3 regions of the Halobacillus sp. ABH2_015 genome follow, and region 1 is predicted to be linked to each of the others. Evidence: riboswitches for the same ligand, from Rfam matches in the RefSeq annotation. Region 1 holds a riboswitch; each other region holds the start of a gene.
What was found. A riboswitch is a leader RNA that binds a small molecule or an ion and turns the genes downstream of it on or off. The one in region 1 is predicted to bind S-adenosylmethionine.

Region 1 (10,416 bases):
CCTGGGCCACGATACTGATTCCGAGAGCCATCAGCTGCTTGTCTTTTTGTGAAAGCTCTCCGGCTTTAAAACATTCCTGGGAAAATTGACTGAACTGGTGGGCGACTTCAGGCATGTGTTCCGCAAAGACACCCATTCCTTCTTTATAATCATGTAAATATGTCTGCGTCCACGTCATATTCTGATCCTGCATGTTAAAACCTCCCATAAATAATAAGTGACTGCGGTTAGTATAAACCGCAGTCACTTATTTTATCCGTTATTCAGAATCGTCGGAAACAGGGATAACTGCTCCTTCGTATTCCTCTTCAATAAAAGTTTGAATGTCTTCAGAACGAAGGACTTCCACTAGCGTGTTCAGTGCCTCGTTGTCCTCGTCTTTGCTTTGAGCAGCGATGACGTTCACATAAGGGGAGTTTGTCCCTTCAAGGATGATCGCATCATCTTTTGGTACAAGGTCCGCTTCAATCGCGTAGTTCGTGTTAATCGCTACAAGGACTTCTTCCTCTTTGTTGTACACTTCAGGAAGGCCGGCTGCGTCCACGCCGGTATCAAACTGAAGGTTTTTAGGGTTCTCGACAATATCATTGACCGTGGCATCCACTTTTTCTACACTCTCATCCAGTTTGATCAACCCTTCTTTTTCAAGAAGTGTCAATACACGGCCGTGGGTGGATACAGAACGGCTCATGACGAACTCGGTACCTTCTTCTACGTCTTCAAGGTTGTCATACTTTTGGGAGTACACACCGATCGGCTCAATGTGAATCCCGCCGAGATTGGCAAAATCGTAATCATCATTATCCTGCTCTTGAAGTTCCATATAAGGAATCGTCTGGAAATAGTTTGCATCAATACGTCCTTCGGCCAAATCCTGGTTTGGAAGGATGTAATCCTGGTATTCCTCGATATTTAACGTGATCCCTTCTTCTTCAAGAAGCGGCTTTGCTTCTTCAAGAACTTCAGCGTGAGGAACACTTGTTGCTCCTACTGTAATTTCCGTATTTCCTTCACCGCTGGAGGAATCTTCCTCAGAAGAACCGCAGGCGGCAAGAACAAGAACGAATAACAGCGCAACCGCTGTTGTCCAGATTTTTTTCATGAATAATCTCTCCCTTTTGTTTTTTATCTTTTGTCCAATTTACGGGAAGCATAATCACCGATGAATTGGAAAATAAACACAATAATAATGATAAGCACCGTGCAAATGAAGACCACATCAAAATTACTACGCTGGAAACCGTAGAAATAAGCAAAGTCTCCAAGACCACCGGCACCAATCGCACCCGCCACGGCGGTATAACCAATCAGTGCAATGGCGGTCACCGTAATTCCTGAAATAAGGGCAGGCATGGATTCAGGCAGCAGGACTTTGAAGATGATCGTTGATGATTTAGCCCCCATCGCCTTCGCTGCCTCTACGACACCTTTTTCCACTTCCTTCAATGCAATCTCAACAAGTCTCGCGTAAAACGGAGCTCCTCCGATAATTAACGCCGGAAGGGCTGCGTTCGGACCGCGGATCGTTCCAATCAAGAAGTCTGTAAACGGGAACAGAAGCAGGATCAATATAATAAAAGGAATGGCACGGAAAATGTTTACGACAGAAGCTGTCACTGCATTGACCACTTTGTTCTGCCAGAGCCCTCCCGGACCAGATAAATAAAGCAGCAGGCCGAGCAGAATCCCGAGGATAAATGTGCCGGCTACGGAAATCAGAGTCATATACAACGTTTCATTTGTTGCTGTAATCATGTCTTCCATGCGTACGTTTGGCAGTAATCCATTAAGCATCCGGGTTCACCTCCACTTCCACAGAAGTCGAGCGTATATATTCGATTGCCCGGGCTGCTTCCTCATCGTCTCCTTCAAACTGAACAAACATCGTTCCGTAAGCTCCTTTTTGCGTCTGCGTGATCTTCCCGTGAAGAATATTCACATCCAGGACGAACTTCCTGGAGACCTCACTGATCAGCGCTTGGTTGGTACTCTCTCCTACAAAATGCAGCCGGACAATTTTTCCGGACTGGTACTTATCTTTGATCAATTTCAGAGAGTGCTCTTTTTCCTGATCACCCATCACCTGATCGACGAATTTCTTCGTCACTGGCTGATCTGGATGAAGAAATACGTCCAGAACATCTCCCTTTTCAACGATTTTCCCCTGCTCCATGACTGCCACCTGATGACAGATCTTACGAATGACATGCATTTCGTGAGTAATCAAAACTATGGTCAGTCCGAGTTTTTCATTGATGTCTACAAGAAGATCCAATATGGAGTCTGTCGTTTCCGGATCCAGAGCGGATGTCGCTTCATCACAAAGGAGGACTTTCGGGTTGTTGGCCAGCGCCCTGGCAATTCCTACACGCTGTTTCTGTCCACCACTCAACTGGGATGGGTAGGAGTTTCCTCTGCCGGATAAACCGACCAGATCGATCAGTTCGTTCACTCTTTTGCTCCGTTCTTCCTTTGGTACACCGGCAATTTCCAACGGAAAAGCGATGTTATCATAAACCGTTCTGGACCAAAGCAGGTTGAAGTGCTGAAAAATCATTCCGATATCCTGGCGGGCGATACGCAGTTTATTCTTACTGAGGCCCGTTAAATCCTGATCACCGACGTGGATGCTGCCCTCTGTTGGATCCTCCAGTCGGTTCAACAGCCGGATAAAAGTACTTTTACCCGCTCCACTATAACCAATGACACCGTAGATTTCCCCTTTATTTATTGTAAGGCTTAAGCCATCAACAGCTTTCACTTCCCGATCCTTCGTTTGAAAAACTTTAGAAAGATCCTTGATTGTAATCATGATGTGTTCCCTCCCATTCAAAAAACGCCATTCTGTTCGAGAACAGAATGGCGTTTCAATAACAATGTATCTTCTGTTCTCTCATCTGTCAGAGCTGTTATGCTCTGCAGGATTTGGCACCTTGACAGGTCGGTTACACCTGCTGGTTGCCGGGCATCGTAGGGCCAGTCCCTCCGCCACTCTGGATAAGAGATTTTAGCTTATTAAATTATTACTGCTTTAATTCATTTCATAACTACAAAGTGGATTTTAGCACTCTGCCACCAGCGTGTCAACATAAATGAGCTACTTTTCAGAAAAGAAGAACATCTGGATATGCAAAAAAGTCTCTCCTAAAATAGAAGAGACTTTAGTGGATCTCATCTATCAAAGCTTTACGCTCCGCAGGATTTAGCACCGTGCTTTTGCCGGTTGCCGGGTTTCAAAGGGCCAGTCCCTCCACCACTCTGGATAAGTTATGATGTCGCTGTGAAATTATATGTTATGTTAGCATGGAGTCTATACGGACGTCAAAGATAATAATCAGGTATATTTTTACAGTAAGGAGATGAAATCATGAAGGAACGTGCTCCTCAATTTGAGCTTTCTTATATAAATCAGCCCTCCACCTATCGTCTGAGCGACCATTTCGGAAAGGTGATCGTCCTGACTTTCTGGGCATCCTGGTGTCCTGACTGCGGGAGAGACTTACCTAAAAAAGAGCAGCTCTTTGAAACGATGGACAAAGAAAAAGTGGAGCTGGTTACGATTAACGTTCCCGGTCGTGAACGCAGCCCTGATGCCGGAAAGGAATATGCTGAAAAATTTCTTAACCAGCCTACCTTGATTGATGATTGGCGAAGCTTATACGATACGTTCGGCTGCAAGGGCGTCCCTTCCACTATTATCATAGATCAGGAAGGCAGGGTCCACGAATCGTTCGGTGATAAAGCTTCCTTTCTCGATATCGTCCAGTCCCTGGGGGAAATTGTTTAATCATCAAAACAGCGGAAGGCCTACCACCCGCTTATCACTGGTCATACGGCCGATGAATAAAACCCGCCCTGCCTATGCAGGACGGGTTTTTTACCGTTTTTATCTTGTCATTTCCCGGGGAATAAAGGCGGGTTATAGATAGGGAATGATCTTTTCATACATGTGTGGGACGGATTGAAAAGCATAGACCTTTTCAAGAACTTCTCCTTTATGGGTAATCAAGAGGCATGGAACACTTTCCACTCGATATTGTTCCATCAATGCAGGATGCAGAGAGGCGTTCATTTCCGAGAATAGTGTTTTTTTATACATCTCTTCCAAAGTTATCAGCATCTTGCGGGCAAGGTGGCACGTCCCGCAAAAAGGGCTGTGAATAAATGTCATCGTTTTTTCATCCGAGGACAGCACCCAGGCTGCCTCATTTTGTATTAAATTCTGCAAAGCTTCCTCCTAAATTAAATACATCGACTTCACGCTGAAATGACGGCTTAACAGGGCACGGGCGAGTTCCGGCTCGGGAGTAGCCGCCACTTCTCTAAAGGCTTTATCAATATAAATATGCTCTGCGTGCGGAAGTTCCTCTGTCAGCATCTTCCGTAGTTTAAAACCGGAATCATCTTCATCCACAAGGATATAGACCGATCGTTCATCCAGGTTATGTTCAAAGATCATTTCTTCCATTCGCTCAATACCGAGCGTCCCATGGGTACAGATGATTTCGATTTTCTCATCCAGTACTTTGTTCAATTTCTTCTTATCTGTAATCCCTTCAACAATCAAAATCCGTTCTCCATCCATCTTCATCACCTACTATATAGAAACAGACCATGCCATATGGCATGGTCTGAACATGATTAAGATCAAGCACGATCATGTCAGACAAGGAATCATCAGTCCTGCCTGTACAACGGGCTTACTTGTTTTGATTAATCTTCATCAATCATCGCTTCATATTCTTCAGAAGACATCAGCTGCTCAACTTCTGAAGAATCGCTTGGTTCAACAACAACCATCCAGGCTTTATCATAAGGAGACTCATTCACAAACTCAGGGCTGTCTTCCAAATCTTCATTCACTTCTACAACTTTACCGCTGATCGGTGCATATAATTCGGAAACGGTTTTTACAGATTCCACACTTCCGAAAGGCTCGTCTGTTTTTAGTTCTTCTCCCACTTCAGGAAGCTCAACAAAAACGATGTCGCCAAGTTCAGATTGAGCAAAATCCGTGATTCCGACTCTGACTTTTTCTCCTTCTTCTTTCACCCATTCGTGTTCCTGAGAATAACGTAGATCTTTTGGTAAGCTCATATTCGATTACCTCCACAGTTCTTGTTTTTGTTTAATGACAGTTATAAACATAAAAGCCTTCTGCTTTTATTTCCAATGTTCTGCTCATCGGCCCCAGACGTTTTCAAATTCATCGGCTTTGAAACCAACAGTGACATTTGTTCCATCAGTGACGATGGGCCGTTTGATGAGCATCCCGTCTGAAGCGAGCAGGCGCAGCATTTCTTCTTCATCTGCATCTTTCAGCTTTTCCTTCAGGTTTAACTCCCGATACTTCTTCCCACTGGTGTTGAAAAATTTCTTAACCGGTCGTTCACTCCTGGCCGTGAGGTCCTTCAACTCTTCCTGTGAAGGGGGATGTTCAACAATATGTACAGATTCGTAAGGAACCCCTTCATCATCCAGCCATTTTTTCGCTTTTTTACAAGTACCGCAGTTTGGGTACCAGTAGAAGGTAACAGGCATATGCTCCTCCTCCTTCCAACTTGTTACGTCTTATTTTATCACAATGGAGACAATCTTTTCATTGAAAATTACTTTTCCCTCCAATTCCTTTTTCATTCTTTTACATCCTTCCTTCTCTTTATTCAAATGCCTCCAAAAACACTTTTTCCCGGGAAAATTGAATGTCCCTGTGAGGAGAGGATCCCTTCCTCTCTACATGCCAAAAGCCCGCACTTTCAAGTGCGGGCTGGTCACTGATTTATACGTAATATCTTTCGGACTCAATTAATCCCTGGGCAATTTCCCGCTTCTTCGGAATGACGTTCGTCGGTGTATGACGTGTCAGTTTACGAAGAGCACCAAGCATCATACGCAGGGAGTCGCCGGTTTGAGACGCAATCAACGTTTCTTTCGCATGGGCCTCGATTCTGTTAAAGGCTTCCTGTACATACACCTGCGTGTAGAGGAGCTTCTGCTTATTCTTTTCTTCACCAGAACGATGGATGGCTTTCTCCGTACGAAGCAGGGCTGATTCCATGTTATAGATTTCACCGACCATATCAGCGATATTGACGAGCACTTCCTGTTCTTTATCGAGCTTTTCTCCGTACTTCTGAGCGGCAAGGCCGGCGGCAAGAAGTCCGATTTTCTTGGCATTTTTAACTAAATACTTCTCCTGCTCCAATGGCTCCAAACCAGGTTCTTCCGGCATCATCATCATGATTTCCTCCTGGAGTGTCTGGGCTTTTTGGAGGAGAGGAAGTTCCCCTTTCATCGCTTTCTTAAGCAGTGTACCCGGGACGATCATCCGGTTGATTTCATTCGTTCCTTCAAAAATACGGTTGATCCGGGAATCGCGGTACATCCTTTCAACTTCGTACTCCGCCATGAAACCGTAACCCCCGTGGATTTGTACGGCTTCATCGGAAGCAAAGTCGAGCAGTTCGGTACCGAACACTTTATTCAAGGAGCATTCAATCGCATATTCAGCAATAACCTTCGCAACAGCTGCCCCGTCTTTCAGCTCTTCATCAGTAAGTTTGCCCATGCTCTGTTCAAACAGCCCGACGGTCCGGTAAACGGAACTTTCATTGGCATACGTGTTTGCGGCAACCGAACCAATTTTCTCCTGGATCAATGGGAACTGTGCAATCGGAGTTTTAAACTGTTTTCTTTCTTTGGCGTATTTTACAGACAGTTCAATCGCCCGTTTCGCTCCGCCAACACCACCGATGGCCAGCTTGTAGCGACCAACATTCAGTATGTTAAAGGCAATAACGTGGCCTTTTCCGATGTCCCCAAGGACGTTTTCCACCGGAACTTCCGCATCTTCAAGAATCAATGTACGGGTGGAAGAACTCTTAATTCCCATTTTCTTCTCTTCCGGACCTGTAGATACACCTGGATACTCTCTCTCTACAATAAATGCTGTGAATTTTTCTCCATCAATCTTGGCATACACAACAAATACATCAGCAAAGGCGGAGTTGGTAATCCACTGTTTTTCCCCGTTCAAAATGTAGTGGGTGCCCGCTTCATTAAGCTTCGCTGTCGTTTTAGCTCCAAGTGCATCAGACCCTGATCCCGGCTCTGTCAGGGCATAAGCGGCAATCTTTTCACCTGTAGCGAGTACAGGGAGGTATTTATTTTTCTGATCATGATTCCCGAAGAACACAATAGGAAGAGACCCGATCCCCACGTGCGCACCATGAGTGACGGAAAACCCGCCGGCACGGGAGAACTTCTCCGTAATTAAGGATGAACTGATTTTATCCAGCTGGAGACCGCCATATTCTTCAGGTACATCGGCACCGAGCAGTCCAAGATCGCCCGCTTTCTTCAAAAGAGCGACAGAATGTTCAAATTCATGGTTTTCCAGGTTCTCAATCTTTGGAACAACTTCACCAAGAACAAAGTCTTCAGCCGTCTTGGCAATCATCAAATGTTCATCTGTAAAGTCCTCCGGGGTAATGACCTGATCGGCCGTTACATCCTCGACAATAAATCCGCCACCTTTAATCATCTCTTTTAATTCACTCATTGGTTGAGCCTCCCCATTAGATTAATTCAAATACCCCGGCAGCACCCATACCGCCGCCGATACACATCGTTACGACACCAAATTGCTCGTTTCTTCTCTTCATTTCATGGATAAGACTCAGCGTCAATTTCGTCCCTGTACAGCCCAGCGGATGGCCAAGGGCAATCGCTCCTCCATTGACATTGACTTTCTCAGGATCAAGACCCAGCTCACGTATGACGCGCAGCGACTGAGAAGCAAACGCTTCATTCAGTTCAAATAGACCAATATCCTGAATGGACAACCCTGCTATTTTCAATGCTTTAGGCACCGCTTCAATGGGGCCGACCCCCATAATTTCTGGTTCTACACCTGCGACAGCAAAAGATCGGAATTTCACGAGTGGCTGGAGCCCCTCTGACTTCGCTTTCTCATGATCCATCACCAGAACGGATGCAGCGCCGTCGCTCATCTGTGAAGAGTTTCCTGCTGTCACGGAACCTCTGGTAGAAAATGCCGGCTTCAGCTTTGCAAGTATTTCCTGTCTTGTGCCGGGACGCACTCCTTCATCGACTGTAAACATCGTTTTCGTTTCCTTCACTTTGTGATCAGCACCAAGTTCTCGATTTGTCACTTCCACCGGTACGATTTCGTCCTCGAATTTCCCTTCCTGAATCGCACGTGCCGCACGTTCATGACTCTGAACAGCAAAAGCATCCTGGTCTTCTCGCGAGATCCCGAAGCGCCCGGCAACCTCTTCAGCTGTATGACCCATGGACATGTAATACTCAGGGGCCTGCTCCACCAATTCAATATTCGGCTTGATCACGTGTCCACCCATAGGGATCAGGCTCATTGATTCGGCTCCTCCCGCAAGTGCGGTGTCACTGTGTCCAAGCATGATTTTTTCAGCGGCGTAGGCAATACTCTGAAGACCTGAAGAACAGTATCGGTTTATCGTAATCGCAGGAACTTTATGATGCAGTCCTGCCAGCCCGGAAATATTACGGGCCATGTTCATTCCCTGCTCAGCTTCAGGCATGGCGCATCCGATAATGACATCATCAATATTCCCTTCATAACCTCCGGCTCTTTTTAAAGTTTCTTTTATCGTTAAAGCGGCCAAATCATCCGGTCTTGTATGAGCGAGTGCGCCTTTTTTAGCGCGTCCCACCGGTGTTCTTGCTCCCGCTACAATAACTGCTTCTTTCAATGTATGTCCCCTCCTCTATGTCCTCTCCTTTTAGTTACGGAGCGGCTTTCCTTTCATAAGCATGTGCTGCATACGAGCCTGCGATTTCGGCTCACCAATCAGGCTGAGGAATGCCTCTCTCTCCAAGTCCAGCAAATACTGCTCATCGACGAGTGTCCCTTGTTTCAGTCGTCCGCCAGCCAGTACAAAGGCCAGCTTTTCAGCAATTTTCATGTCATGCTCACTTGCGTATCCGCTTAAAACGAGAGACTTCGCTCCAAGAATCATTGTAGCCAGCCCTTGTTCTCCTGTGACGGGGACCTTCGTCCGCTTTGGTGCTTTGTATCCGGAACCGGCCAGACCAAGAACCTTCTGCTTGGCATCATGCAGCAGATGATCTCCGTTTGTACTTACTGCATCTCTTTGATCCAAAAATCCGTTTTCAAGAGCTTCTTCTCCAGAAGTAGATACTTTCGCCATCGCAATCTTTTCAAAGACACTGACGGCCGCCTTTTGAAGGTCAACCTCCACACCCTCAGGGATATTCCGCAGGTGTTTGATATACAGCTCCTTGTTTCCACCACCGCCGGGGATCAGCCCGACTCCTGTTTCGACAAGACCCATGTACGTCTCTGGAGAAGCTTGAATCGCAGCAGACGGAAGGCAGACCTCCGCTCCTCCGCCAAGCGTCATTCCGAATGGTGCTGCAACAACCGGCTTATCGGAATACTTCAATTTCATCATGCTGTCCTGGAAGTTCTTTACGACCATTTCAATTTCAAAGAAGTTGTAATCCTGAGCTTCCATCAGCATCATGCCGAGGTTGGCACCCACACAGAAGTTCTTGGCCTGATTGCCGACGACGAGACCGTGCCAGTCATTCTCATCTACATAATCCACAGCGAAGTTCATCATCTGTACAATATCCAGCCCTATCGCATTACTTCGGGAATGAAATTCGAGAGCAGCCACTCCATCACCTAAGTCAATGAGGCTCGCACCTGCATTTTTCTTAATCACATCTCTTTTCTCTTTCAGACGCTTCAGATTGATTTGTTTTTTATTAAAGACCTTCTCTTTGTACTCCCCATTGTGGTAGTAGTAAACGTTTCCAATTTCGTGTTTATAAAAGGATGGATTCTTATGATCGACCAGCTGCTCCACCCATGAAGGAACCGTTTCCCCTTCGGCCTTCATCCGTTCAACGGAAGATTCAACACCAACAGCGTCCCATATCTCGAATGGACCTGCTTCCCAGCCGAACCCCCACTTCATGGCATCGTCAATAGCAGAAATATCATCAGCGATTTCTCCTGCCAATTCTCCTGAATACAGCAGAACCGGTTTGATGATGGACCAGATCAAGTCACCGGCACGATCTCCTTCTGCCTGAACGAGGGTTTTGAGCTTGCGGTGCAGCCCTTTCTCTTGTTTGGCCGCCTCTGTTGCTTTTGTTTTTAATTTTCCACGCGGCTCATAATCAAGCGTTTCAGGATTCAACTGAAGAATCTCACTGCCTTCTGCTGTTTTATTTTTCAGGAAGAACCCTTGACCGCTTTTCGATCCGAGCCATCCTTTTTCAAGCATCGCCGTCATAAAACCTGGAACTTCAAAAGCTTTCTTCTCGTCTCCTTCCACCTGTTCATAGACATTGTTGGCGACATGGATAAAGGTATCCAGGCCT
Region 2 (10,416 bases), 2.0 Mb from region 1:
CGAAAAAAGTTTGTATGTTGTTGGCAGTGAACAGTCCCTTCATTTTCAGCAGATGAAGCTTGTATTGAAAAAGGCCGGGTTTGAGTGGGCAGACCGATTGGAGCATGTCTCGTTCGGGATGATTCTGCAGCATGGAAAAAAGATGTCTACGAGAAAAGGGAAGACGGTTTTGTTGGAAGAAGCTCTGAAGGAAGCCGTAGCGCAGGCACTCTTGAATATGAAAGAGAAAAATCCCAACCTCACGAATCCTGAAGAAACAGCGCGCCAAGTCGGAGTTGGAGCCGTGATTTTTCACGATTTAAAGCAGGATCGACGTCATGATATTGAATTTTCTCTCGAGGATATGCTTACTTTTGAAGGAAATACCGGTCCATATCTGCAGTACACTCATGCCCGCGCATGCTCGCTTTTACGTAAAGGCGGATTTTCGGCAGACACTCCGCAGCCGGCGGTTGACGACCCTGAAGCCTGGCCATTAGTAAAGGCGGTCCGTGCATTTCCAGAAATGACTCAAATGGCATGTACGACCAATGATCCCTCTAAAATCGCCCGTTACCTGCTGGACCTTGCCCGAACATTCAATCACTTTTATGCCAAATCAAAAATTATCGGCTCCCCTTCCCAACAGGAACGCCTGACGCTCGTTTACGCATTTGCCGTCGTGCTGAAGGAAGGGCTGCGTCTGCTTGGAATGGCTGCGCCGGAACATATGTAAATCAGGAACATTTCCAACATCCGCCCGCTTTCTATTATAATGAAGGTAAGACTTTAATCAGGGGGGCGGATGTTCAATGTATCCTTTGTACTATGCCATCATCATTGTTTTGTCGATTACCGCTTTGGTCAGTACGGTTGTCATTGCCAAAAACATGGACAAGTCGGAAAACCAGCTGACCCCGGAAGAGGATCTGCAGCACTTGAAATCCGATAAAAAAGATCAAGGAAGCATTCCTTTACTCTCCACGATCTACGCGATCACTTTTGTGATCACTATTATTCTTTGCTGGATTTTTATTTTCTAGGGCCTGTTTCACTCACCACCAGGTCCCTTTTTCCAGTGCCATGCATTTTCTCCAACGGGCAGGATATGGATCCAGGTTTTCCAGTCCTTTCACTCCTCTTCCTCTGCACATTGACTATTTTTTACATAAATTGCGCAGAATGCACACATACTCTATTTAAAAACATGTTATCTTTCAAGCAGGTCTATGAATATCCTAATAACAGAATGGTCACAGCTGCTTGGATGGAGACAGTTTCACGGCAGGACAATCAAGGATTGCCCAAGGAGAAAAAAGGGAATACACTTATCCCCCACACTCCACTGCCTAGAAATAAAAAAGGAGATGGCACATGTGCACCAGCTCGATTTGTTTCAAAACCTCACGCATAAAAAAATGGGATTTGCAGAAGTATTCTCACATATTTTAACATTTATGAAACGGGAGCCTGTCGGGAATTACCGTTTAATGGTAGGAACAGATTCACAAGTCCACCCTTCCCGCACGCTGTTTATTACCGGAGTCGTCATTCAGCGGGTAGGAAAAGGGGCCTGGGCCTGTTACCGCAAAGAAGTCATCCCCAGGGAAATGACTACCCTGCATGAGCGGATTTCCTATGAAACATCTTTAACAGAGCGGGTTGCCTCCCTTTTTACAGAAGAACGGAAAAATGAGTTAATTGATATTGTCCTCCCTCACATCTACAAAGGTGCGACATTTACAATGGAAGGACACATTGATATAGGTTCCGGTGACCGGAACCGGACAAGAGTGTATGTAAATGAAATGGTGGCCAGGATTGAATCCCTTGGGATGGAACCAAAAATCAAGCCCGACTCAATCGCCGCCAGCAGCTATGCGAACCGATATACCAAATAACCTCCCTAAGGTTGTTTGGAGGAGAGGAGCATTCTATGTATCAAAAGGCTGTGACATCCCTCGTACTGGGCATCATGTCCATCTTCCTCCCTCTCGCCGGATTAATAACAGGCATCATCGGCATCGTGATGGCCAATGCCTTCTTACGCAGCGAAGAGGAGGAAAAAGAAAACGGCCGGCACTTTGCGACGGCAGGAAAAATCTGTTCCATCATTGGCATCTGCATCCAGGTCAGTGTCCTGCTGATGCTGGCAGCCGGCTTCTACCTTTTCGGATTTTTCCACTCATAAAAAAACGCCCTCCACATCCATGGAGGGCATCTTTTTGGACTTATGCGTTTACTTTTTTCAGCTCTTGGAGAACTTCAGAAGGTTCTGCACGGTCTTTATAGTCAGATTTTGTATATTCGTATACAACCGTACCATCTGTATCAATGATGTAGGTAGCGGATACTGGAAGCGTCCAGGAATCGTCTCCATTATGCTTGTCTACATTCAATCCTTTATCCTTATACACATCTACAAGATAATCCGGGAGCTCATAAACAAGGTTGAACTGCTGAGCAACTTTGTTTCCAACATCACTCAAAACGTGATACTCCAGGTCGTTTTTCTCCTGAGTAGTCATGGATTGATCCGGCGTCTGCGGGCTGATAGCAATCAGCTGAGCTCCTTCATTATGAATATCATCCATGATTTCCTGATAGGCACGCAGCTCCATGTTGCAGTAAGGGCACCAGCCGCCGCGGTAGAAAGTTACGATAGCAGGACCCTGCTTCAGCTGTTCGGAAAGCTGAACCTGACCACCTTTGGCATCTGGAAGGATGAAGTCCGGGGCTTTTTCTCCTTTGGAAAGACCGTTCCCCTCTTCAGAGGCTTCCAATTCATTAATGGCGTCGCTCATTTTGTCCTGAACTTCCTGGGAGGCATTCTGTTTGAATTTCTCGATGTATTGGTCAAATTGTCTGCGCATATCTGTCGTCATTTGAAAAACTCCTTTATGATCAATTTCAATCTTCATTATACGAAGAATCTTCTTCTTCATAAAATGAAACGTCTTGTCTCGTTAGAATCAGGGCTAAACTCACAGCAAGAATACCTGCACTTAATTTGCCCACGATCACCGGAAGTATCATGTCCGGCTGGACGCCGGCCACAAATGCGAAGTGGCTTCCGAATACGAATGCTCCGCTGACTGCAAAGGCCGCATTGATGGTCTTCCCTCTATCGTCCATGTCCTTCATGACGGCAAGCATCGGCAAATGATGAGCAAGCGATGCGATGAATCCTGTCATCGATACCGCGTTCATCCCGAGACGTCTTCCCGCACGGGTGAGCACTTTTTCGCCGTGCCTGCTGATAAACGCCACCAGCGGATAAGCCCCTGCAAGTGTGACAGTGATTTTACCCACGATGAGCATCCCTTCTGATAACGGAGCCATACCGGGGAGAACCGTTATACCTGTTAACGTTTCAATAATGATGAGAGCAAGCCCTGAAATAATAATGATTTCGACCGCTTTGCCGAAATAGGAAAACAGACGAATGGTCAAGGCTGTGAAGAGCCAGAGACCGGCGGCGATGAAAAGGGATAGAATCATGGCCGGAAGCAGATTTCTAAGCATCCACCCCGGTTCATAGCCGGCTGTCCACCCGCCGATGAAACAACCGATTGGAATCGTCACCATTCCTGCAAGAATTCCCTTTGCGAAAAAAGGATGATCTTTTTTTGCTACAACGGTCAAGGCAACTGGAATGGTAAACACAAGCGTAGGGCCCATCATCGTCCCAAGCAGAGCCCACGAAAAAACAGCCGCTCCTTTGTCTGCCGCGAGCGATTCCGCCAGAGGATAAGCCCCCATATCAATGGCAAGCAGCATAGAAGCAAACATCGAAGGATCAGCTCCTGCAGCCTGGAACAATGGAGTGACGACCGGCGCGAGCCATCTGGACAGCACCGGGGCCAGAGAGATGATCCCCACCATGGACAAGGCCAGAGGACCCATCATCATAAAGGCTTCATAAAAACGCCATCCTAAGGCAAGGCGGTGATTCAATATGTAGTAATCAAGAGCTCCAAGAACCATAAAGGCGCACATGACCATAAGGATGATATCATTCAACACAGCCTCTCCCTCCTCTCTTCATCTCCTCCATTCTAGTGAACTTTCCCCCATAAAAAAAGCCCCCTCACTGAGGGGCTCTGGCTATAGAAAAATCCTGTGTTAACCAGTTAGAGTTGTCCATGAGTCGTGGGAAGGGCCACTTTCCGCTTATCGGTATATGAATGCCGCGGGCACGCCCTACGCAGGTTCTCAGATTCAAAAGAACGGCACGGGCTGCGCTGTTGCGCACTTGCGTGGAAAAAAAGGAAAAGAACAGACGCTGATAACGGCTGGCTGCCGGAATATGAACAAGCCTCTCCTCCATCCAGCAAGGATGAGCGGGGTGAAGGAGAGTCTTGTTCGATGTTAGAGAACTCCCAAGGAGCGGTGCCCTTTCCACTCCTGCGGAAGAACGAGTGGTCCGAGACCGCCGAGCGTGGGTGTTGCGAGGAAGCTCGTTCGCTCGTCCGCGGAAAGGGCACCGCTCCTTTCGGGAAGAAAGAAAAAAGCTTGTAAAGAAACAGGGGTTTCTCTACAAGCTGAACCCCTCAGTGTGGGGCTTTTCATCAGCCGATGGAACAGGCTGCGGAGCCATGTTTTTGAATGTACTTCTGGTGATGCTCTTCTGCTTCAAAGAAAGAAGAAGCCTCTTCCACCTGTGTAGCGATTGAACGCTTGAAGATGCCTTTGGCACTCCATTCTTTGATTTTTTCTTCTGCAATGTACTTCTGGCTTGCATCTGTATAGAAGATCACTGAACGGTATTGATGTCCTACATCAATGCCCTGACGATTTACCTGTGTCGGGTCGTGAGCTTCAAAAAAGATATTGACCAGTTTGGCATACGTAATGACAGCAGGATTATATTCGATACGGACAGCTTCCGCATGACCGGTATTTCCCTGTTTCACTTCTTCATAGGAAGGGTTTTCGAGATGTCCCCCGATGTAACCGACGGTTGTTGCCGTTACCCCTTCGAATTTCTCAAAAAATGCTTCTACTCCCCAAAAACATCCTGCGCCGAAAATTGCTGTTGCCATATCTACATCTTCCCTTTCCTTTAACGCAACTTCTATCGAGAGCCATGACGGGTATGCTGATATGCAAAAAACCCCTTTTCTTATCCACATAAGAAAAGGGGTTCGTATCAATCCGTACGATCCTCTCATCTTTTAGGATGGTGTTCATCCTACAGGAATTGGCACCGTTCTCGTCAATCCGTGGATTGATTCGATGGTTGCCGGGCATCAAAGGGCCAGTCCCTCCGCCTCTCTGGATAAGAAGTTTCCGTTATTTATTTAATGTTGATTATCAATATACTACGTTTCAGTAACGAAGTAAAGGATAAATGATGATTCTTTTTGTATCATCATTGTATTCACACTTTAGCATGACTATGCCAGTCCACGCAAAAGAAAAGTCTTACTGACTGCCTGTTGTTTCAATTTCTTCATACGGCTGGACGATGACAAAACCTTCTCCTTCGAACTGCATTTGAATAGATTCCCCGCTTCCCCGTCCGATAAACGTTTTAAAGCTTACATCCGTCTTGAAATTCGGCTCCAAATGCCCGGACCAGGCTACGGTCGCATGAGGATCCGTAATAACCGGTTCTCCCGGGCGTACGAGCAATGTCAGTGGTTCGTAATGGGAGGTGACAGCCACACGTCCGCTGCCATTCAAGGTCACGTTAAACAGACCGCCGGAAACCATCCCGGCCACTTTTTTCATCAGCTTGATATCCCAGTCGATGCTCGGCTCAAAGGCGAGAAGATCGTTACCGTTGACTGTAATGGTTTCATTATCCAAGTCAAAAATCGTAATCTTTTTCCCCTGATCAGCGAGATACAAACGTCCGCGCCCTGTCGCTTTCATCAGCGAACTGCCTTCTCCCGTCAACGCCTTCTTGAACATTTTTCCTACACCGTGCTCCAGAATCCCTTCTCTCTCAAACTTGATATTCCCATTATAGGAAATCATGGCCCCGGATTTCGCCCAGACCTGATCCATCAGGTTCACCTCGAGAATACGCGGGGTTTCCAGCTCAAAATAATCATTTTCTGAATCATCCTGTTTCGTCGCCCTGATAAACTCCTCAATCGAATAGTCTGCCATGACAGATTCCTCCTTTTATGTAGGTTATAGTTCTATACCACACCCCGGGGTGGGTTAGACCATTTATGAAACCTTTGTCTATCGTTTTACGTTTACAATGGAGGAAAGGTTTCATCACCACCTGGCAGGGGAATGATGATTCTATTTGATCTATTCAAACAACCTAAGGACGAGGAGGACCTGTTTATGTATGGTCTTGATGAGAAAAGAAAACAGCTGTTGGAGTATGCCCATTCCGTCTCTGACGAAATGGCAGCACAGAAGCCCGGGGAAGGAAAATGGTCGGTCCTTGAAATTCTGGAGCACCTGTACCTGATGGAACAACTTGTCGTCTACCAGATCAAGCAGGCAGTAAAGCAGGGAGATATCCAGCAGACTTCCGAAAAACCGATCCACCGGACGACGGAAAGGGACTACAAGGTGGAAGCCCCTGAGTCCGTCCGGCCTGAAGGTACGTGCCAAACGATTGCAGAAGCCGAGGATGGATTGAAAAAAACAAGGGAAGCTACGTTATTCCTCATTCATAACAAAGATGAAGAAACATTGAAGAACCGTGTGTTTCCCCACCCCGCTTTCGGAGACATGGACTTGGTGCAGTGGATTGAATTCATCGGCTGGCACGAACTCCGCCACCTTGATCAAATGAAAGAAACTGTGGAAGCTTTATAAACGCGTAGAAAAACACGCAGAGGTAAATCTCTCCACACCACCTACAGATCCACTGGATGACAAGTCCAGTCTCTTGTCTACAGTTGAAAAGCGCAGAGACGAATCTCTGCGCTTTTTCTATCTTTGACGATCCTGTTTACTTTTCAGGCTTCACTTCTTCGCCGTTCTTCCCGGTGTAACGGAGCCCCCATCCTGTCCATGCTGCGATCAGCATAACAAGCAGAAGGAGCCATCCTTGGAACACATACGGGAATACTTCACCAGGCGAAACGACGGGGAGGAAGTCATACTTGTCTGCCGCTCCCTGAACCGTGGCCCAGGCAAGCAGGACACCACCACTCCAAGGGAAAATATACCCCAGGGAAGAGGTCACTGTATCCAGGAAGTTGGCCCGCCGGTATGGATGGATATTCAATTCCTTCCCGATTTTCCTCACAAACGGAGCCGCTGCAATTTCCGCCGCTGTGTTGATTGTGATGAAGGCATTCAAGAAAGCTACAATACCAAAGATGGCGAGTTCAGCTCTGCGGACTACACCATTGATGATGCGGAGGAAGAAGTTCTTAATCACTTCCATCGTCCCTCCTACTTCAAGCATGTAAGCCGCCGCAAGAATGAACAGGATCAAAACAGCCATATTGAAATATCCGCTGATTCCATCAATAAGGGCCCCTTCAATCACAGGGTCTCCTGCTTCATTGAAATGAATATACAGCACTTCCTTTAAGGATATGCCACTCAAATATATGAAAGCCACGGATGCAAGAATCCCCCATGATAAGGACGTCAGAAGATGCTGGCCTCTCAGCGCCAGGATAAGAACGAGTACAAATGGCACCAGCATCAACAGACCGTTGGGTGACACCTGGCTCTGCAGGTCATTGATCACCTGCTGGCTTCCTTGTTCCCCACCGCCGCCGAAAACAATGAAAAGAATCATTGCCGGAACAGCAGCCGCCATGGAGTATTTAAAACGGGAACGGACAACTCCAGGGACATCCGCTTCCTGTGTCGTTGCAGAGACGATCGTTGTGTCAGAAACAGGCGCCAGGTTATCCCCGAATACAGCTCCACTTAAAATCGCTGCAACAAGCAGCACCGGATCCGCTCCTAATATGACACCAGCTGGATACATAAGCACACCGAACGTGGCTACCGTACCGTATCCAGTTCCTACGGCTGTGGAAAATAAGCCGGCGAGCAGAAACGTAATACCGACGAAAGCTCCACCTTCCAGCCCTGTTTGGAAGCCGAACCAGATCAGACCATCCACCAGTCCTCCGGCAGACAGCATATTTGCAAACATGCCGGCCCAGAACCAGGCAATGATCGAAACGATCCCTACCGGCTGAGCCATCCCTGTAATCAGACTCTGCGCATAATCTGACCATTTCGATTTAGTAAAGAACAGACCGAGGCCGATTCCAATCACAATTCCTAAGACAAGCCCCTGCTCTGTAACAAGACCTGCCACACTTAAGACAATGGCCCAAATGATAAAGAAAACCAAAGGAATCGTTGCAGCAAATACCCCGCCATGGAACTCCAGGCGTTTGATTTCTTTTTCTCCTAAGGCTTCATCGATGACTTCTTCATTTCTTCCCTCTTGATCAGCCATCTGATTCCCTCCTCAACAATTACTTAACCTTGTATAGTTTACCACCTGATATGATGGAATATAAACAGCTGAATTGTTACCACTTTAAAGCAAATCAGGATATCATCTGGAAAGCACAGAAACCTCTGATCAGTAATAGTATCTGAACAGACCATTGGTTATAAAGGAGTTATATTATGAAATTAAGGCAGGCAAAAATGGAAGATTTTGAAACGATCAGTCAATGGATCAGGTCAAAGGACGAGCTGAAACAATGGAGCGGCTCCGGTTTTGAGCACCCCCTCTCCCTGAGCCAGTGGGAGAAATACTTGAATGAGGAGGACCGTCAATCGTTCACAGCTCTGTTGGAAGACAGCCCGGCCGGACACATTTCCATCGGCCGGATCGAACCTCTTAAGACAGGAAGAATCGGTCGTGTGATAACGAATCCCGAACACAGAGGAAAAAAGGTTGCTGCACGGATGCTGCGTGAAATCACAACCTACGCCTTCGACCGACTTCATCTGGAGAGCGTCACCTTAGGCGTTTTCGCCTTCAACACCCCGGCTCTCCGGGTATATGAAAAAGCGGGGTTCTCATTCAAAGAACAAGATAAAAATAAGGAAATGACGGAGACCCAGCCTTGGCACACACTGGAAATGTTCCTCACCAAAAATGAATGGAAAAATCAGCGGATGTTTCCATATCATTGATATCTTTGTTTTCTGCTTCAAAAAAAATTAAAATAGAAAAGAAGGTTCTTTACTCAGATTATAAGGTAGCGCTTACATGTCTATGGCCAGCACACTTTACGGAAGCATTCCTTCCCCCTCGCTGCTTCCATATAAAAGCACAGGGTACTGCTGAACATTTGACTATACAAATAATTCTGATAATATTATGAAGCACAATACTATCCATTTTACAGATCTGACAGGAAGGTGAAATTGTGACAACGCTTAACAGTACAAACGACCACACGACTCCCTTGAGGAGAGATATCCGTTCCCTTGGACAAATGCTTGGAAACATTCTTGTCCATCACGGCGGTGAAGAGTTATTAAATAAAGTAGAAACCATCCGCCAGCTGACCAAAGACTTACGCCAAAACCCTGAACAGCATACTTATAAACAGCTGAAACAAGAAATCCAGAGCCTCGAGCCTCCTATGCGCTCGCAGGTCATCCGCGCATTCTCCATCTATTTCCATCTTGTGAATATCGCTGAGCAGAACCACAGAATCCGCAGAAGAAGAGAATATCAGCTCCGTGAAGATCATGGGGCACAGCCTTTTTCATTGGAAAGTGCCGTGGTTAATTTGAAAAACAACAACTTTTCCAAAGAGTTGATTCAAGATGTGCTCCACGACCTTTCCCTTGAATTGATCATTACCGCACACCCGACGGAAGCAACCAAGAGAACTGTGCTCGAAATCCAGAAACGGATTGCTGCAATCCTTCAAAAGCTGGATCACCCGCAGCTCACAAAAGGAGAACGCCAAAATCTTCAGGACAGCCTCCAGAACGAAGTGACAGTTCTATGGCAGACGGATGAACTCCGTGAGCGCAAACCGACCGTCATGGATGAAGTACGGAATGGATTGTACTACTTCGACCAGACGTTGTTTGATGTTCTTCCTGATATTCATCAGGAGCTTGAAAATCGTCTGGAAGATCATTTCCCAGGAGAAGACTGGGACGTACCGAATTTCCTTAAATTCGGATCCTGGATTGGTGGAGATCGTGACGGAAACCCGAACGTGACTCCGGAAATCACTTGGGAAACGCTTGAGAAGCAGCGCCGTCTTGCTTTGAAAAAATATGACCAGGTCCTTGTGGAGCTGATGAAACGATTCAGTCACTCTTCGACACAAGTGACCGTGACCGACGCTCTGAAACGATCGATCGAGGAGCAGGAACCTCTTCTTTCTGAAGAAAAGAGATGGCGGGATGACCGGGAAATCTACCGCAGGAAGTTTGCCATCATCCTTGAACGCCTGCGTCAAGTAGGCCGGTCTGAGATTGGTTATAAAGATGCAGACGAACTGCACG
Region 3 (10,416 bases), 560 kb from region 1:
TCACTTGAGGGAATTGGGGCTGAAACGATTCATCAGAAGAACGGGTCTCCAGACTTGAATGGTCATACTCAAATAATCCGTCCGATGTTTTTTCCACGGTATCAAAAGCATGCCTCAATGCCTGGCCCTCCGTAAAATAGATCCGAGTGATTTCCCCATCTTCATTTGTGTTTACTCTCCCACGAACATCAGCCGTTTCACCATTATCTACATTCACCTGGTAATCAAAAATATAATCTGTTGCTACGTCGCTTTGCTGGATGTCTTTATTTTCCACTTCCATCTTCACTTCACTGCTTTACGCTTGTTGGTGATACCTTGTAAGCAGATTCGTCTTCATCGCCTGATCCATATAATCCTCCGTTAAATAGGGTGCGAACTGCTCCGTATAATAGGCATGAACCTTTTCATAACTGCCTTCTTCATACAACTCCTTAACCTCTTCTCCCGGTCCTGTGAACAGCTGCGTGAGCACTTTCGATACATCATCTTTCGTTGTGGTATTTTCTTCATGGTCTAAAGAAGACTGGGAAGATGTGCATCCTGCAGTAAAAAAAAGAACAGCAAAGACAATGGAAACCTTTTTGATCATGAAACAACCCCCACCTCTCGTTCTTTCCTGACTCTACGAACACCAGGGGCATCCAGTTTCAAAATTTAATAAATGATTCCTTATTTTAGAACAAACCAAACGTTCTTGACGAAAAAAAGAAGCTGCGTTTAAGCAGCTTCCTTGTCTACTCTTGATTTTTTTGTTTCCCAAAATGGAAAATGCCGACCAATATACCCAGGGCCGTCATGCATAAAGCGAGAATAAGTCCGGCCCACGGACCGACCCCGGCAATGAATGGGACAGAAAGTGCGGTGACGAGGCCACCTCCTAAAAATGGTTCATAAACGAGCTGCTTATAGCCGAAAGCTTCAAATGCCGGGGACTCGTTGTCCGGATCGACGATGCGCATCAATAGAAGGCCCGTGGCCGTCACCCCCATGGATTGACCAAAATCTCCGATCCCTCGTTCAAACCAGTAATTTGGAATGATCTTGGGAGCAAGGAAAATAAAGCTGAAGAGGTTCCATGAAATCCCGGCCACAGCCAAAATTAAGAAAGGCACAAGATAGTCCCCGATCACTTCCAGGGAAACCGTTGCGATGGCTGAGATAATTAACAAGTCCAGAGCCAGCCCCTGGATGCGGTTCACCATTCTCCGATCAATCAAGTTGTATTTATCATTTTTGTTAAAGAAAATCTGAATGATAATGCCGCCGAACATAGCAACCGGAAACAATGGAATATATGTCATGAAGCTTGATCCTGTCCAATTGGCAATCGTGATGCTTTCAAGTCCGATCAGTCCCTGTAAAATACCCCAGCCAATCAGAATGGCGATCATAATGATGGAGAGGTGAAAGGATAACGGCTCGATGGATTCAGGACGGAGAGTCATTTTCCCGGCAGGTTCACGATTCTGATATTCCATAATGCCACTCTTCCGCAGTTCAGAAAATCCATCAACATCCTTGATGACCTCGGTCTTGTTGTTCCGGACCGCCCAGTTAATCAAGATAATACCAAAGATGACCCCTGATAAAACACCCACAGTGGCCAGGCCGATCGCTAAATCGAAGGCTTCTGAAAAACCTAGCTCTTCAAATGTACTTGCCATTCCCGCCGCTGTACCGTGTCCTCCTTCAAAAGCCACTTCAATAAGAGCACCGGCCATCGCTGGAATATCGAAAAAGGGTGTTAAAATCAGCAGTACGACTAACAAGCCGATGACATACTGTCCCCACCCGACGGCCCAGCCAAAGGCAAGCTGAGGGCCGCCGTAGGTCCACACGTCTTTCAATTTAGGCATAGCCGCTCCCAAGAAGAGAGAAGCAAATACTACGTTAATCATTAACCCTGGAAGGGCTGACCAAACCTGGATAATCGTATCTGTCATAATGCCGTTCGTTAAGAAATGCCCTTCTGATACAAATTGGGCTGCAATTTTCCCAAGCACCTGCGGACCTAATAATAAAGCTATAAAGCCGCCGATAATCGATGCCGGCAAAAAGAGATCCTGAAATATTTTCACTTTTACTCTGATAATCTTCCCGATGATAAGAAATACACCAATGTATAATAGCGCAAAACCTATTTGTTCCGGACTCATTATCCCATCACCCCGCTGTTTTTAAACTTCAATTCATGAATAACCTTTTCCCCCGATTCCCGCTGAAAAAAGAGTTTTAAACGCTTATGAAAAAAGAAAGACTTTTCAATCATTTCCTTTGAAAAGTCTTTCTTTCTTATACCTCCTATCCTAGATCCCAACCGATCCCCTCTATGGAAATCATCCTCTTTCCTGAACCTGATGACAGGCACTGTTCCTGAACGAAATCGATGATTTTTTGGAGGTGTGGATTCTGAGGGGGTTATGGCCTTATACGATTCATCAACAAAAGCCGAATTGAAAACGAAATGAACTTCGACCATGGGTAACTTCAGCAAAGAACGAGGTTTACGTTTCATCATCGAATGGGGAATGCTTTACCTACATGTATAATTCGGTCTGTATTATTCCGGCTGCCTTAGTAAAAATAATAGAAAACCCATCTGCTTCTCTATCTTTTCAGCGACTGTGATATTCATCTATACCATAGTTCATATCCTGTCATAGAATGTACTATCTTGATATTCAGGAGGTGTATGGTATGGATCATAAACCGTGTAAAAAGGATTCTCATCCCGATGTGGATGTAATCACCTGCAGCTGCTGTGTTACTGGACTAGCTAATGTCATCTCCAGCCGTTTCCGCTGCGGAGATACGATTGGCATCACTTTCTTCGTAGAAGAAGGAGCAGGCATTTTTGTCGGCAGGTATCGAGGACTGGAAGACTATGTTCTTGAAATCGATGATCTACTTGTACCTGGGACAACCAGTTTCATTCCACTATGTGATGTAGGGAGTGTCGAAAAAGGCCTTCCGCTGCAGGAGGAACCTATGCAGATCAGCAAGGTCACCAGGGTGACAGAGTAAACGTATAGATCGACCCTCTCATTGAACAAAGAAAAGGGAGCCACTTTTATCGTGCTCCCTTTTTTTTCGTGATGTAATCTGAAATGTCTTCACTCATCCTGATGCATTAGTGGCTCCAGTTCAGCTAGTAAGCGAGTGGTTTCATCCAACAGCTCTTGGTATTGCACAATGCCGGTGATCAATACGGCTGTGTAGACGCCTGTACCCAGTATAAATAAAACTCCCTTCCAAAAAGGATTCAGACTCGTATCCTTCTCTTTGATGCTGGATTTCAATCTTATAAGTTTAGATAGAGGGAAATAGAACAATAGCAGGACATAAGAAAGGAAGGCCGCATACATTTGTCTTAATTGTTTTTCATTCACCCAGAGATACGTCAGTTCTTCCGGCTTGTCCTCCAGCGACTTCCAGCTTATAACAGTTTGATGAACGGTGCTTCCTCTCCAATTATATTCTTCGACCCTCGTTGTCTGATCTCCCAACTCTTTGACGCCTACCCCAAAAGGAGCGGGAGTATCTCCGAATGATACGACATGATACACAATAAAGATAAGAATGATGAATAGAAAATGGATTGCTTTGTACATGCTCTCCTCCTCTCCCACCTTGAGACATCACTTTCATCTTCTATTGAATCTATTTCTCTAAGGTTTCCATCAATATGTAAAAGTACCGGGGATCACCTGTGTTGAAGTACGTATACCACGCTTCCAGGGTTCTTTCCGAAAAAACGTCCAAGTGCTTAAGTATAAGATTCGCAAATAAAAGGGCTCCTGCAGAGCTGGCTGTTATAAGGTTCTGATCCGCTACGGCCTTTATGTCCTTGTAATACGCCTCCCCATCATAGTTCGGACGGACCATATAAAGATATTCAAGACTGTTGCTGTTATGGAAACGAATGTTCAACAAACCGGCTTCAGCAAGCATCGGTGTGGCCCCACAAATGGCAGCAAACGTCGTCCCACAGTCCAGAAGCTTTGCTGCTTTATGTATGATGGGTTGATGGATACATCAGTTCCACGTATCTGCTCCGGGCAGCAGCAAAACGGTCGAAGGGGAAAGGAGGATCTCATCCGTTGTTATATCAGGTGTAATCCTCATCCCTCCTTTTGTCGTAATTGTTTCTTTTCCTGCCCCTGCCACCTGAAGTGAAACATCTTCCCGTCTTCTTTTAAAGTAGTGCCCCGAGTTCAACTCAGCGGTTATTTAGCCAAGTTTCCAGTCTGCCAAGGTATCTAAAGCATAGACATAAACGTTCCCTCCATTTTTTACGCACTTCCCGGCACAATCCCTAAGACAGAAAAACCATTCCGGTTAAGACAGAACACAAGCCTTCTATAATGGACTACGAAATGCCTTGTATAAAGTTTCATAATGAAGAGACCCCCTCCACCTATAAATCTACGTTCATTTTCCCATTATCGTCGTAACGGCGCATCCTTCTTCTCTTCGTTTTTTAAATACCGGTGGATTTTTTCCGAAAATTCTATTGATTCTCACTATATTTTCCTGTAATGTATAACGCAAGCGAAAGGATAAGCGTTGATCAAACGGATCAGCTGCTTTAAAAATTACATACGAACTTATCCAGAGAGGTGTAGGGACTGGCCCTTTGATACCTCAGCAACCAGCCATTGGCACGGTGCTAAATCCAGAAGGCAGCTTTACTGCCTTGAAGATAAGGAGTCCTAGAAAAATGGAAGGCCCCTTATCAAAGGAGGTCTTTTTTTAATGGAAATATACACCACTTCTTCTGTTAAAAAGAGCTCCATCAGAATCTGTGAGTCAGCATATTCCTTTAGAAGGATGAGCTTTCTAATATATTTATTCAATACCAAATGGAAAGGTTGTTGTGAAATGAAACGATCATTAGAGCAGAGGTTACAGGATGGACCCGTCATTTGTGGAGAAGGTTACTTGTTTGAATTGGAGCGCCGCGGCTATTTACAAGCTGGATCCTTCGTACCGGAAGTAGCGCTGGATAACCCGGAGGCACTCAAACAGACTTATCGAGACTATATGCTTGCGGGCTCCGACGTTGTGTTAGCATTCACGTATAACGGTCACCGCGAAAAAATGAGAATTATTGGAAAAGAAGAATTACTGGAACCGCTCAACCGTCAGGCAATTCGTCTGGCTAAAGAGGTGGCTCAAGAGCATCCAGAGGAAGAAGCTCTTGTGGCTGGGAACGTTTCCAATACCAACCTGTTCAATCCGGATGATCCTGAAGCTGTTGAGAAAACAAGGAGCATGTTTGCAGAGATGATCGGCTGGTGTAAAGAGGAAGGTGTAGATTTCGTGAATGGTGAAACCTTCTACTACTATGAAGAAGCTCTGATTGCTCTTGAAGAAATTCAAAAGCAGGACCTCCCTGCTGTCATCACATTCGGTCTGATGGGGGAGAACGTCTTGCGGGATGGCTATGAAGTCGAAGAGGCCTGCCGCTTATTAGAAGAAAAAGGGGCGCTCGTTGTAGGAATGAACTGTTTCCGCGGTCCGGCAACGATGCAGCAGTACGTTGAGAAAATCCGTAAAACCGTGGACGGTTATGTTGGGGCCCTTCCAATCCCTTACCGGACAACGGAGGAGCATCCTACTTTCTTCAACCTGCCGGACGGTGGCTGTGCCTGCACGCTTCCAACGGAAACAACGTTCCCAACATCTCTCGACCCGCTCTATACGAACCGCTATGAACTGGCGGAATGGGCTAAGGAAGCTCACGGTATAGGTGTGAACTACCTGGGACTCTGCTGTGGAGCGTCTCCGGCTATGCTTCGTGAAGTAGTCGAAACTGTCGGACGCACAGCTGTAAACTCCACGTATTCTCCAGATATGAAGAAACACTTCCTATTCGGCAGCGATGACACGCTGCAGGATCATATAACATCGTATAAAACGAAAGCCTAAGCAAAAAAACCGCCTGTCCTACTTGGACAGGCGGCTTTATTAAAACGAAAACGGCAAGGCTCACAATGCATTTGGATTCCCCTGGTTTTCTTCCCTTTTGTATAAGGTGCGCCCTTCCTTAATTGTTTCTTCTACTTGTATTTCTTTGATCTGCATGGGGTCTACTTGGAACGGGCTCTGATCAAGGATGACCAAATCAGCTAGCTTCCCTGCATGAAGGCTTCCTTTTGTCTCTTCTTCTCCATATTGATAGGCGGCATGAATCGTAACGGCTTGAAGAGCTTCATACACGGTCGTACGCTGTTCTGCTCCAATCGTTACTCCTGTTCTCGTTCTTCTATTCACAGCACTCCAGATCGTTTGAAGCATATTCGGCTTGATAACAGGAGCGTCCTGATGGAAATTGACAGGAAGACCTTTTTTTATGGCTGATTTAGCCGGACTGATCCGGTTTCCCCGCTCTTCACCGAGGTTTTTCAAGTGGACATCTCCCCAGTAATACGTATGATCAACAAACATAGAAGGGATCATTCCAATCTTCTTCATTTCATCCAGCTGATCATCACGGACGGTCTGGCAGTGAATCATGACCGGTCTGAGCACATCTTTCTCCGGATCTTCCGTTTCTTCTACAGAAGCTTTATAGCTTCTCAGCAGCTGATCGGCTGCTGCATCTCCATTGCAGTGAGTTAACAATTGAACATTGTCTTGAACCGCCTGTTTTGTAAACTGCTTCACCTGCTCATCGCTGTACCAGGCACTGCCTCTATACGTTTCCTCTCCTTCATAAGGTTCCGTAAGCCAGGCTGTTTTCCCCTGCGGAGAGCCATCTAAGAACATTTTGTATCCACCAAGCTTCAAGCGTTTATGGTATTGCTTCGCATAAAGAGGGTTGGATGCAAAGATCTCATTCGGATTGGTGTCCATAAGAGGGTAGGATACGACATCAATAAGCAGTCGGTCCTCTTCAGCTAAGGCTTTACACAACTCGACGAACTGCTGAGAGGCGGCTCCATCCTGCACAGTTGTTATCCCATTCTGTATATAAACGTTCTGTCCTTCTTCCACCATCTTCAAAGCATCCATTTCCATCCCTTGTTGCAGATACGGTTGAATCAATGAAAGACTTGTTTCCTCAAAATATCCGTTTGGTTCCATACTTTCTGCCATCCGGCCAATGGTTCCACCTTCGACTTCCTCCGTTTCGGAATCAACGCCTGCCATTTGCAGAAGAGCGTCGTTAGCACAACCCATGTGAGCGGAAGCGTGAAAAACAAAGAGAGGTCGATCTGTGATCTCGTTCAGGATATCCTTGGCAGGGTGGTGTCCCTCATCCAATATCGTGTGGTCATAGCCAAACCCAATAATCACTCCGTCTTGTTCGTCTTCCTGCTGCTCTATGTATTGACGAAGCGTGCGCTTGACGTCTTCAAAGTTTTCGCAGCCGCTCAGATCTGCCATCCGGGAAACCGGACCTACAAAAGAGATATGCCCGTGGGGGTCAATAAACGAAGGCATTAACGTTTTCCCTTTCAAGTCCACTTTTTCCACCTCTGATGGATGTGCTTCCTTCTCGATTTCCTGAAGTGCGCCCTTATGTTTAATCCATCCATCCTCGATTAAAATCGATTCAACAAACGTATTTTCCTCTTCCATAGTAAGAATATTTCCTCCGTAGTATATCGTCTGCATGGTCATGTCTCCTCTTGTAATCGTCTAGGTCATGGGGGAAAGGTTCTAATGGTTTGATGTCCATTTTCCCCTTAAGTAATGAAGAGGATAGTATAACATGAGGAAAAAATGACCAAAAAGAGACTTTACACCGGGTTCCTTGCTCCTATTCTTTTAGGTCACCCTATTCATCCATCATGCACACATTTCTCCTTCCAAACCTCCCCTGTATGTTTATAATTCGTCTACTCTGCTCCGTTCCTCTTTATAAACACCCGGGTCCTTTATACAGGAAAACGGCTGATCCGCTTACGGGTCAGCCGTTCTGTGCAGGTCTCGGCAATCTTTGCATCATCGTCCATACAGACGCCGTTTTTTTAGAAAAGAAGGAACAGAATCTATCCAATCCTTCCATATTCTGATAGCATTCCATATATCAAATCGTATGGAGGAAGTCACAATGAGTCAAAAGTCTGCTCTTTTTTCAATCGGTACAGGTGCCGCTTTATGGGGGATCATCGGTTTTTACGTCACTTACTTGTACAATATCGGATTCACCCCTGCACAAGTCGTGTCGCTGAGGGTTTTATCAGCCAGCCTGCTTCTGGGGATTTACCTATTATCAAAAGACCGCCGTTTCTTTAAAATAAAAGCAGGTGACAGCCGATACTTTATCGGGACGGGGATCATCAGTATCGTCCTCTTTAACTGGTGCTTGTTCAGTGCGATTGAGGAAACGTCTATTTCTGTAGCATCCATCCTTCTCTACACAGCTCCGGCGTTTGTCACAATGCTTTCACGGCTGATTTTCAAAGAATCATTGACGTTGCGGAAAGTCTCTGCTCTTTTGATTACCTTTACAGGCTGTGCCCTTGTCGTCGGCATCGTTCCACATTCGGAACAATCCATTTCCATGTATGGACTGATTCTTGGACTTGGATCAGGATTCTTTTATGCGTTATACAGCATTTTCGGGAAGTTTGCCCTTGTGCACTATGATTCACTGACGGTTACCTTTTATACGTTTGTATTCGCATCGATCGCTATCGTACCATTCAGCGTCCTTTGGAATGAGGCTTCTTTATTTTCAACCGTATCCACATGGCTCTATGTACTGGGACTGGGGCTCTTATCTACGATGCTTCCGTTTATTCTATACACGAAAGGTTTGAGTTTCGTAGAATCGAGCAAGGCCTCCATTATCGCTACCATTGAACCAGTGGTCGCCACACTCATGGGTTTTCTCGTCTTTCAGGAGCAGTTGACCTTTTGGCAGTACGCAGGGGTCGGCCTCGTCATTACGGCTGTCATCGTCGTACAGGAATCAAAGAAAAACAGCAGCGCCACCCACCGGGAAACGGGAAGATCAGCCGTCAACCAGCTTCGGGGCTGATGGACCCTTCATTTCACAGCCGTCTATTTCTACATAAAAAGGAACCGTTCATTTTATTCAATGAACGGTTCCTTTTATATGTTATCAATCATTTTCGTTTACTTACTGAGCTGTATATCCACCATCAATAAGGACGGTTTGGCCTGTTACACTTTTCGCCTTGTCACTGGCAAGGAACATAGAGTAGTCTGCAATTTCTTCTACTTGAAGCAGGCGTTTTTGAGGAACTAGTGGATAAATAACTTCCTCCAACACCTTTTCCAGTTCCACGCCACGGGATTTGGCAAGATCCTTCAATTGACCACGTACAAGTGGTGTATCTACATACCCAGGGGCTACAGCGTTGACTGTGATGCCATGTTCTGCACCTTCAAGGGCACTTACTTTCGTCAAGCCGATGACTCCGTGCTTGGCACTGTTGTATGCGGCTTTACCAGAGAATCCGATGACACCGTTAATGGAAGCCATGTTCAGGATACGTCCCTGCCCCTGCTCCTTCATAATCGGGAAGACCGCTTTCGTTGCGATGAATGGTGCTGTCAGCATGATGTCCTGCATCAACTTGAATTTTTCTGTTGGGAATTCTTCAAGAGGAGATACGTGCTGAAGCCCTGCGTTATTGATAAGTACGTCAATGCGGCCATAGGTTTCAACCGTCTGGTTAATAGCGGCATTGATTTCGTCTTCGCTCGTAACATCCGCTTTTACCCCCATAGCCGTTAAGTTCTGCTCGGTCAGCGACTTTGCGGCTTCTTGTACACCGTCTTCATTAATATCAGACAAGACGACTTTTGCACCGTTTTCTGCAAAGACTTTTCCGATTTGGTACCCGATTCCCTGAGCTGCTCCTGTAATAAATACAACTTTGTTTTCAACCATGTCTATCAACCTCTCTCATGTATGTTCTTGATGAGCTGCTACTTTTAACTCAAATTCGATTGTACCCAAAAACAATTTCCATTTCATGCATTACGAATTATGCGGAATATTCGTTTTTCCCCGAAAAATGCATGAATTCTCTATCTTTCTATTTCTATTGATTACTGTAAAGCGTGAGAGTAAGATATTTCTTGTTGCAAAATATTGTCGAGTTTTGTCAAACGCAATTTTACTTATAATAATTACCAAAAGGAGGTAATACCATGTTTGCTATTATCATAGGACTTGTCTCTTTAATGATCATGGCGTACTTAGGCTGGTCCATTCTATGGATTGCCCCAATTGCTGCTTCGATCGTAGCGATTCTATCAGGCATGAATATTCTAGATGCATTCACATCTGACTTCATGAGTGGGTTTGCTTCATTTGCGAGAGACTTCTTCCCCATCTTCCTGTTTGGGGCGGTCTTCGGAAAACTGATGGAAGTAACAGGGAGTGCCCGGAAAGTAGCCAGCTTTTTATCCAGAATTGTCGGAAAA

Region 2: linked by a shared signal. The riboswitch ahead of msrA (peptide-methionine (S)-S-oxide reductase MsrA) and the one ahead of ACXAD6_RS13615 (methionine ABC transporter ATP-binding protein) in region 1 are both predicted to bind S-adenosylmethionine.
Region 3: linked by a shared signal. The riboswitch ahead of ACXAD6_RS10725 (homocysteine S-methyltransferase family protein) and the one ahead of ACXAD6_RS13615 (methionine ABC transporter ATP-binding protein) in region 1 are both predicted to bind S-adenosylmethionine.

What each region holds. Positions count from the first base shown of each region.
Region 1 covers NZ_JBSWUG010000002.1:2,566,034-2,576,449, forward strand. The annotation lists gene ACXAD6_RS13600 (carboxymuconolactone decarboxylase family protein) at 1-193, opposite strand, end outside; gene ACXAD6_RS13605 (MetQ/NlpA family ABC transporter substrate-binding protein) at 260-1,102, opposite strand; gene ACXAD6_RS13610 (methionine ABC transporter permease) at 1,126-1,794, opposite strand; gene ACXAD6_RS13615 (methionine ABC transporter ATP-binding protein) at 1,787-2,812, opposite strand; SAM riboswitch class I at 2,891-3,004, opposite strand; SAM riboswitch class I at 3,169-3,269, opposite strand; gene ACXAD6_RS13620 (TlpA family protein disulfide reductase) at 3,368-3,787, shown strand; gene ACXAD6_RS13625 (thioredoxin family protein) at 3,920-4,228, opposite strand; gene ACXAD6_RS13630 (toprim domain-containing protein) at 4,238-4,585, opposite strand; gene gcvH (glycine cleavage system protein GcvH) at 4,714-5,097, opposite strand; gene ACXAD6_RS13640 (arsenate reductase family protein) at 5,182-5,541, opposite strand; gene ACXAD6_RS13645 (acyl-CoA dehydrogenase family protein) at 5,780-7,561, opposite strand; gene ACXAD6_RS13650 (acetyl-CoA C-acetyltransferase) at 7,578-8,753, opposite strand; gene ACXAD6_RS13655 (3-hydroxyacyl-CoA dehydrogenase/enoyl-CoA hydratase family protein) at 8,784-10,416, opposite strand, start outside.
Region 2 covers NZ_JBSWUG010000002.1:544,301-554,716, reverse strand. The annotation lists gene argS (arginine--tRNA ligase) at 1-715, shown strand, start outside; gene ACXAD6_RS02725 (hypothetical protein) at 792-1,022, shown strand; gene ACXAD6_RS02720 (ribonuclease H-like YkuK family protein) at 1,398-1,880, shown strand; gene ACXAD6_RS02715 (DUF4190 domain-containing protein) at 1,916-2,170, shown strand; gene ACXAD6_RS02710 (peroxiredoxin-like family protein) at 2,211-2,864, opposite strand; gene eutH (ethanolamine utilization protein EutH) at 2,890-4,005, opposite strand; gene msrA (peptide-methionine (S)-S-oxide reductase MsrA) at 4,551-5,024, opposite strand; SAM riboswitch class I at 5,147-5,267, opposite strand; gene ACXAD6_RS02695 (AIM24 family protein) at 5,407-6,099, opposite strand; gene ACXAD6_RS02690 (DinB family protein) at 6,232-6,768, shown strand; gene ACXAD6_RS02685 (Na+/H+ antiporter NhaC family protein) at 6,905-8,386, opposite strand; gene ACXAD6_RS02680 (GNAT family N-acetyltransferase) at 8,563-9,078, shown strand; gene ppc (phosphoenolpyruvate carboxylase) at 9,315-10,416, shown strand, end outside.
Region 3 covers NZ_JBSWUG010000002.1:2,006,128-2,016,543, forward strand. The annotation lists gene ACXAD6_RS10690 (DUF4367 domain-containing protein) at 1-283, opposite strand, end outside; gene ACXAD6_RS10695 (hypothetical protein) at 299-592, opposite strand; gene ACXAD6_RS10700 (sodium/glutamate symporter) at 738-2,159, opposite strand; gene ACXAD6_RS10705 (hypothetical protein) at 2,159-2,521, opposite strand; gene ACXAD6_RS10710 (hypothetical protein) at 2,701-3,027, shown strand; gene ACXAD6_RS10715 (hypothetical protein) at 3,117-3,614, opposite strand; gene ACXAD6_RS10720 (DJ-1/PfpI family protein) at 3,664-4,035, opposite strand; SAM riboswitch class I at 4,608-4,712, shown strand; gene ACXAD6_RS10725 (homocysteine S-methyltransferase family protein) at 4,885-5,934, shown strand; gene ACXAD6_RS10730 (amidohydrolase) at 5,995-7,626, opposite strand; gene ACXAD6_RS10735 (DMT family transporter) at 8,066-8,998, shown strand; gene ACXAD6_RS10740 (3-hydroxybutyrate dehydrogenase) at 9,101-9,877, opposite strand; gene ACXAD6_RS10745 (GntP family permease) at 10,141-10,416, shown strand, end outside.